DNA from 2 places in the Puribacter membranae genome. Region 2 is predicted to be linked to the other one. Evidence: riboswitches for the same ligand, from Rfam matches in the RefSeq annotation. Region 2 holds a riboswitch; the other holds the start of a gene.

Region 1 (4,185 bases), 200 kb from region 2:
AATGGGTAACGCATACCGGTACCGATAAAACGATCCACCCACAAGGTTTGCGTGTCTTTGTCTACTTCGTATTTCACCGGATCGCTTTGCGCAGGAATCTCGATGATGACATTAAAATCGTTTGGAATGTCCTTACCAGCAGGAATAGCTTCGTAACCCATGATTAGTTCCTCAAAAAACAGTTAAACAAAATGATTGCGGCATTATAGCTCAAACACAACCTTGATCACCGAGCAATTTGAAAACGCTTTACCGCAATCGCGTATAAATCAAGCTGTCGTAAAACTCGCCATTTTTAAAGATACTCTTACGCAAACGCGCTTCGAACTCGTAGCCACATTTTTCTAAAACTTTCACAGATGCCACATTAGGCGCAAAGACGGTAGCGGCCAATCGCACCAAATCAGTTTGCTCAAACAGATAATCCGTCATCATCTGCACAGCCTGTGACGCATAGCCTTTGCCCCAATGTTCGCGCCCAATCACGTAGCCGATTTCAGCAGAATAGCGCTCTTCTAACTCTCCACGAATAGTACCAATCGAGCCTACCAACTGTCCATTTACCTCAATCGCACGGGCAATTTGCTCACGGCTTCCGACCTCGATCCACCAACGCGCATCCTCAACCGTATACGGCTGAGGAATACGCTCGGATAAATACTGCACCGTTTGCGGGTCATTCAAATAGCGCAGCAAAAGGGTTTCATCCTCTGCCACAAATTCGCGTAACTGCATCATTTCTGCCTCTTTTCTGCTTCCATCTCAATTGCGTCATCAAATATGATTCAAATGATTCTGCTTTGGAGTCGATATTTACGCCATCCTAATCCAGCACCCTCATTCCCCGTGGCGCAAACCCGTGGTTCAGCGGTCCATACCCTTGACCGGTTTGTACCGATTGCCCCTTTTCGATTGCTTGTAGGATGTATGCGCGCGCCTGCTGCACGGCTTCGGACAAAGACAAACCCAAGGCCAAGTAGCAGGCAATCGCCGAGGATAAGGTACAGCCCGTTCCGCGCGTGTTCATACTGGCTATGCGCGGGCTGGAGTAGGTTTGGGTCTGCTCGGTTTGATGGTTGGACGAGTCCAGCAGTAAATCCGTCACAACCGCCCCCGCGCTCTGCTCGGATAAATGCCCGCCTTTGAGCAAAACGGCACGCGCGCCCAACTCTGATAAATCATGAGCGGCTTGCTCCAACTGTTCAACACGTTCAATGCTGCGTCCGAGTAAGCATGACGCTTCATCTAAATTGGGGGTAATCAGCGTTACCAGAGGAAATAGCTCTTGAACCAGCACCTCAACGGTTTGCTGCTGCATCAAGGAATCACCACTGCTGGCCACCATCACGGGATCCAAAACCACGTTGGCAAAAACATATTCTCGCAATACCTGCGCCACCACATGGACAATTTCAGGGCTATACAGCATACCGATTTTCACCGCATCTACACCGATATCGGATACCACGGCATGAATCTGAGCACGCACCATCTCCGGCGGCAATACCTGTACCGCCTGCACTCCGAGCGTATTTTGTGCGGTAATCGCTGTGATGGCCGTCATGCCATAGCAACCCAATGCCGAACAGGTTTTTAAATCCGCTTGAATACCCGCGCAGCCGCCGCTGTCTGAACCGGCAATGCTCAATACGCGAGGATAATGGGGTTTTTGTAAGGGTAGGTTCATAGTGGGCTGCATTTGGGAGTTCGTGCCGATTGGTTATTTGCTTGAAGGCTTATTATGCCAGCCACACAGGGATTTGACTATGGCGGTTTGACTTTTATCTCGCGCTTATCTATGATTGCGCCTCTGCGCTTATTCAAATAATGTAATCGCACACCTGGGGGTGGTCAGTCGCATGGGGCGGCTCGGCCTGAGAAATACCCTTTGAACCTGTCGAGTTAATACTCGCGTAGGAAAGGACTCTAAATGAATCGCATATTTACTTCATCTGAATTTCAACCCCGTTCGCCATTGGCTTTATTCCGCTCGATTACCTTGCAGGAATGGGTAACTGTTGCCGTTATGGCCGCCGCTATGGGTGTGGCGTACTGGGCTTGGACCTTGGTCTACGACTTTTTGAAAGAACCCTTGCTCAAACCGCTCGGTATCAAACGCGCTTTGGATGGCTTTTGGCTGATGGCGCCGGTATTTTTCGGCTATATGGTGCGCAAACCGGGCATGGCGTTGTTCGGCTCCTTGGTCGCCGCCGGTGTCGAAGGCATCATCACGCAATGGGGCATGAGCGCGTTGATTTACGGTTTGGTGCAAGGTCTGGGCGCTGAGTTGGTATTCGCACTGTTCTTGTACCGCAAATGGAACTGGTCGGTGCTGCTGTTGGCAGCAAGCATGGCGGCCGTGTTCAGCTTTGGCTATGATTACTTGAGCCAAGAGCAAGCGAACCTGTCCATCGTGTTCAATGCGATTCAACTGGCCGTATTCGTCATCTCCAGCTGGGTTTTTGCTGCGGCATTGAGCCGCTATCTGGGGAAACGTTTGGTAAAAACCGGTCTGCTCGATGGCTTTTTAATTGCACGCGACCGCAGCTAATTCAAACCGCATGATGCGTTTAGAACCGTTTGATTTTCACTATGCCCGCACTCGTGCGGGTATTGCCTTATCCACGCCGCTGAATTTACCCGAGCGTGGCTTGGTCTGGCTCACAGGTGCGAGCGGCAGTGGCAAATCAACGTTACTCAACCTCATCAAAGGCCTATACCCCGAATTCATTCACGGCACACTCGCAGGCGGCAATCCGGCCATTGCGCGCGACGCGCTGTACCTCTCGCAAAACCCGCACACACAAATCGTACATGAGCGCGTCGGCGAAGAATTCTTTTTCAGCATGGAGCACCGCCAATACACGCCCGAGCAAATGCATGCGAAAAAATACCTGCTCGAACAATACGGCTTAGGCGATATGGAGCTCAAACCCACCGCGCAGCTCTCACACGGACAGGCACAGCGCCTGTTGCTCGCCTCCATGCTCGCGACCGAACCAAAAGTCTTACTACTGGACGAGCCAACCGCATTTCTCGATGAAGAGATTCGTACCGAGTTTTACCAACTGCTGAACGAGCTCAAGCAACACGTCTGCATCCTACTGGTCGACCACCACATGCAAGTCGCCGAATATGCCGATGTCTGCTGGCATATTTCCGAAAAAGGCGAACTAAACAAACGCTCGCCCGAAAGCTGGCTGCATGAAACTCAGCAAGCATTGCAGCAGCTGCGTGCCGAATCGAGTTTAACGCAAACACCTCCGCCACTGTCCGCGCAGATCACCTTGTCATTGGAACAACTGGTCGTCGGCTACGACAAAAAGCAACCGCTGTTCACCGCCAATGCAACGCTTCACTCGGGCGAATGCACCGTGCTATGCGGCGAAAACGGCTCGGGCAAATCCACGCTGCTCAATACCTTGGCCGGTATGACCAAACCGCTCGGTGGTCAATGCACCCTGCGCTACCAAGCCTCAGCCGAAGAAGCGCCGCAGCAGATCAAACCGCGCGAGCAGATGATGTATGTGTTTCAGCACCCTGACAGCCATTTTTTCTTTGACACAGTGGCTGAAGAACTGACCCAACTCGGCGTGCAAGACATCGCAGGCACACTGGCGCACTTCGGTCTGGCCGACTGTGCCGAACGCTCGCCACATCAGCTCTCCGAGGGGCAAAAGCGCCGCCTCACCCTGCTGTTCCCTGTGCTTTTGCAACGCGCGCTGATCGTGCTTGACGAGCCGACGTTTGGCCAAGACGCGCTCAATGCCGAACGCATCACGCAACTGATTCGCTCATTCAAAGCCGCTGGTCACGCGCTCATTGTCATCACCCACGATGCCACCTTGCATCGGGCGATTGCCGATCAAACGTGGGAGATTCGCGACGGGGAGTTACATATACACGCAGGCGCAGAGACAGAGGAGACACCACGATGAACCCCTCTGTCATTTCTGCCACCTCCCCCACTTCTGCCTCTTCTGCAACCCACAGCTCTGCACCCATCCGCACGCGCCCACTGCACGACGCGCACGTATTGGCATTACTCATGCTGTTTTTCATCGGCGTGGCATTCCCCGTCGCATGGCATACCGTGGTGGCGTGGTCGTTGGCGATGATGGTGTTGGCAAAGATTCAGGGCATGAGTTGGCGCGCGATTCTCATTCGATTCGGACTGGCGCTGCT
Region 2 (4,185 bases):
CATAAATGGAACCCGGACGCAAACCATCGCCTAAGCTGAAGCTCACGTCATAAGCCTTCATAATCTGGCAAATATCGTCAAAATGCTCGTATAAAAATGATTCGCGGTGATGTGCCAAACACCATTTGGCCATAATCGAGCCGCCGCGTGAAACAATCCCTGTCAAACGATTGGCCGTCATCGGTACATAAGCCAGACGCACACCCGCATGGATGGTGAAATAATCCACCCCCTGCTCGGCTTGCTCAATGAGCGTGTCGCGGAAAATCGCCCATGTCAATTCTTCCGCCTTACCATTCACCTTTTCCAAAGCCTGATAAATCGGAACCGTGCCAATCGGTACGGGGGAGTTACGAATAATCCATTCGCGTGTTTCGTGGATGTGTTTACCCGTGGACAAATCCATCACCGTATCCGCGCCCCAACGAATCGCCCAAGTCATTTTCTCCACTTCCTCGCCAATGGACGAGCTAAGCGCAGAATTACCAATATTGGCATTGACCTTAACTAAAAAATTACGGCCAATAATCATCGGCTCAATTTCGGGATGATTGATATTCGCCGGAATCACCGCTCGGCCGCGTGCGACCTCATCACGCACAAACTCAGGTGTCACCAACGAAGGCAAAGACGCGCCAAAACTCTGCCCTGCATGCTGGCGCCCCATCAGCTGTGCCAATTGCTCACCCTTAGCACCACTTCGGCGTAAGGTTTCCAAATAGACCTCACGCTGCTGATTTTCACGAATCGCGACAAACTCCATCTCCGGTGTAATGATGCCTCGACGCGCATAGTGCATTTGCGTCACATTGCAGCCCGAGCGCGCCCGTCGCGGCGGACGAATCAGGTTAAAACGCAAATGCGCGGTATTCGGATCCGACAAGCGCTCCTGACCATAAGCAGAAGAAGGTTGAGTTAATAATTCACTGTCATTGCGCTCCGCAATCCACGACGCACGCATGGCAGGCAAACCACAGCGAATATCAATCTGTGCCTGCGGGTCGCTATACGGACCGGATGTGTCATACACCGTTACCGGCGGATTGGCCTCAAAGCCGAACGACTCGGGCGTATCCGCCTGCGTAATTTGACGCATCGGCACACGAATATCATCGCGTGAGCCGGTGACATAAATTTTCTGAGAATTGGGGAAAGGTTGAACAGCATTTGCATCGACACGTGCGCTCTGCTCGGAAAAGACATTGGATTTGATACTCATGAAGGCTCCTTAGTATGTTGGCAATAGCCAAGAAGGAGACTTCAATGAAATGTAAAAGTCATGCCCAATCAATCAAAACCCATGAACACAAACCATACTCATTTCAACGCTTCCCTTCGTTGGCATTATCCAAATCAGGTTCGTAGGGTATTTCTCACCCGACCAAACAACGGTCAGGACCCCTAGCGTGAGGTACAACGGCATCATTCTAACACGTTAAAAATTTTATCGGCACTTACTGCTACTCGACACAGACAAAAAACAGCCCGCAAAAACCGAAATGCCGGCCTTTGCGGGCAAAGATAGTGATGAAGTAGCGATCAATAAATCGCAATCAAGACACGCGTACTTTCCCACCCATATTCAACAGCGCATACAAAGCCATCGCGCCAAAAGTCGCCACGCCAATGCCGTTCAAAGTCACGCCACCCAAGTTCACGGTCAAATCACCTGCACCGAGGATCAAGGTCACGGCGGCCACGATCAAATTACGACTTTGTGAGAAATCAACTTTATTATCCACCCAGATTTTCGCACCCGATACCGCGATCAAACCAAACACCACAATCGATACGCCGCCCAACACCGGCCCCGGAATCGTCTGAATCAGCGCACCCATTTTCGGAGAGAAGCCCAACGCAATTGCAAAAACTGCAGCGAAGACAAACACCAGCGTCGAGTAAATACGCGTCACCGCCATAACACCGATATTCTCGGCGTAAGTGGTCACACCCGTACCGCCGACACTGCCCGAAATCATGGTTGCCAAACCGTCGGCCATAAACGCACGTCCCATATACGGATTCATATCATGGCCGGTCATGCCCTGCACCGCACGCAAATGCCCCAAATTCTCCGCCACCAAAATCAGCGCCACCGGTGCGATCACCGAAATTGCCGAAACACTAAAGCTCGGGGATGAAAAATGCGGCAAACCAAACCAAGCGGCATGAGCCACTTTACTAAAATCCACCGGCAAAGCGCCGTGCTCACCGCCCACGCCCCAGCCCAGACCATTGGTCAATACCGCATACAGCACCGTTGCCACAATCACGCCGACCAAAATCAGCAAACGACGCATCAAGCCCGTACCCCAAACCGCCGTCAAGGCAATGACCAATACTGTCAACAGCATATACCACGCATTGGCATTCGAACCTTTCGCGCCGAGTACCGCGACACCGGCCAAGTTCAGCCCGATGACCGCAACCACCGCACCGGTAACGACTGGCGGCATCAGCTTTTCAATCCACTTCGTACCGGCAAATTGCACCAGCAGCCCGATTAAGAAATACACCAAACCACAGACAATAATCGCGCCCAAAGCCACACCGATATTCGCATTCGCACCCGAACCGGCATAGCCGGAGACCGCAATCACACCACCGATGAAAGCAAAACTGGAACCCAAATAGCTCGGCACGCGGCCACGCGTCATGACGTAGAACAACAGCGTACCGATCCCCGACATGAGGATGGCGACATTCGGGTCAAAACCCATCAACAGCGGCGCGAGAATCGTCGCACCAAACATCGCCACAACGTGCTGAACGCCCATTAAAACCGTCTGCGCCATCGGCAAACGCTCATCCGGCGCAATCGTCGTATCATGCGACTGCACCTTTTCGGTGTAGCGCGGGAAATAAGTTTCGGACATGAAAACTCCTTTGATTATCTGAGAAATACTGCTTATCTTATTCTGGTTCATCTGATTCATTAAGCGTCCGCCGCACAACATCAATGCAATCAAAACCCGCTTTTCTTCGCTACTGCTTTGGACTTATAATGACAGGCGCAATTATATGCGCTAACGAGACCGTAAAAATACTGATTTTCATGTTCAAATCAGTCAATGTTCGTTGGCCAGTCAGCCCATCTCTCCACTAAAAACGAGCGCTCTATGAAATCACACCCAGACTTTCCCAATCTTTTCGTCGTTGATCATCCGCTGGTCGCCCACAAACTCTCGCACATGCGCGATCAGGATTCGTCCACGCGCACATTTCGCTCGCTGTTGCGCGAATTGACCCTATTGATGGGCTACGAATTGACCCGCGATTTGCCATTGACCACCAAGCGCATTCAAACCCCCTTGGTCGAAATGGATGCGCCGGTGATTGCCGGTAAAAAAGTTGCGATTGTACCTGTGCTGCGCGCTGGTCTGGGTATGGCCGACGGCTTGTTGGACTTGATTCCGTCAGCGCGTCAGGGTCACATCGGTCTGTACCGCGATGAAAACCACAAACCGGTGGAGTATTTCGTGCGTCTGCCGGACACCGAAGGCCGCTTGTTTATTTTGTGTGACCCCATGCTCGCCACGGGCAACTCTGCGGTGTACGCCGCCGATGTCCTGCTCAAGCGCGGCGTGCCGCCGAGCAATATTCGCTTTTTATCCTTAGTCGCCGCACCCGAAGGCGTGCGCGTATTCCACGATGCGCATCCCGACATTCAAGTCTACGTCGCCTCGCTGGACGACCGTTTGAACGAACACGACTACATTGAACCGGGTTTGGGCGATGCAGGCGACCGAATTTTTGGTACCAAATAATTGTTCAGAACAACCCTTCTCAGAAAGTCCGCGTGATGGAGAAAAAACCATTCAAAGCCATTTTGTTCGATTTGGATGGCACGCTATTACACACCGCGCCCGATTTAACCGTGGCGGTGAACAATCTGCGCATCGAATACGGTTTGCCCGCCCTGCCTACCGATGAAGCCATCGCCATGGTTGGGCGCGGCGCCATCAATCTGGTGCGCCGCGCGTTACGCGAGGTCATCGATCAAACGACCAAACGCGGCGAATCATTCGACATTGATGCCGCCTACGCACGCTTTGCTACACACTACCATGCGGTCAATGGCAGCAATACCGTTGAATACGCGGGCGTCACCAACACGCTGCAACGATTGCACGCGCAAGGCATCCAATTGGCGATCGTGACCAATAAGCCATCCGAGTTTTCCGT

The links. Region 2 has a riboswitch for thiamine pyrophosphate ahead of thiC (phosphomethylpyrimidine synthase ThiC). Riboswitches for the same ligand answer to the same signal wherever they lie in the genome.
Region 1: linked by a shared signal. The riboswitch ahead of ACZ41M_RS04365 (ECF transporter S component) and the one ahead of thiC (phosphomethylpyrimidine synthase ThiC) in region 2 are both predicted to bind thiamine pyrophosphate.

Annotation. Positions count from the first base shown of each region.
Region 1 covers NZ_AP040167.1:887,970-892,154, forward strand. The annotation lists gene ppa (inorganic diphosphatase) at 1-161, opposite strand, end outside; gene ACZ41M_RS04355 (GNAT family N-acetyltransferase) at 250-738, opposite strand; gene thiD (bifunctional hydroxymethylpyrimidine kinase/phosphomethylpyrimidine kinase) at 824-1,687, opposite strand; TPP riboswitch at 1,834-1,937, shown strand; gene ACZ41M_RS04365 (ECF transporter S component) at 1,931-2,551, shown strand; gene ACZ41M_RS04370 (ATP-binding cassette domain-containing protein) at 2,562-3,938, shown strand; gene ACZ41M_RS04375 (energy-coupling factor transporter transmembrane component T family protein) at 3,935-4,185, shown strand, end outside.
Region 2 covers NZ_AP040167.1:1,088,294-1,092,478, forward strand. The annotation lists gene thiC (phosphomethylpyrimidine synthase ThiC) at 1-1,219, opposite strand, end outside; TPP riboswitch at 1,314-1,413, opposite strand; gene ACZ41M_RS05370 (solute carrier family 23 protein) at 1,554-2,876, opposite strand; gene upp (uracil phosphoribosyltransferase) at 3,120-3,767, shown strand; gene gph (phosphoglycolate phosphatase) at 3,803-4,185, shown strand, end outside.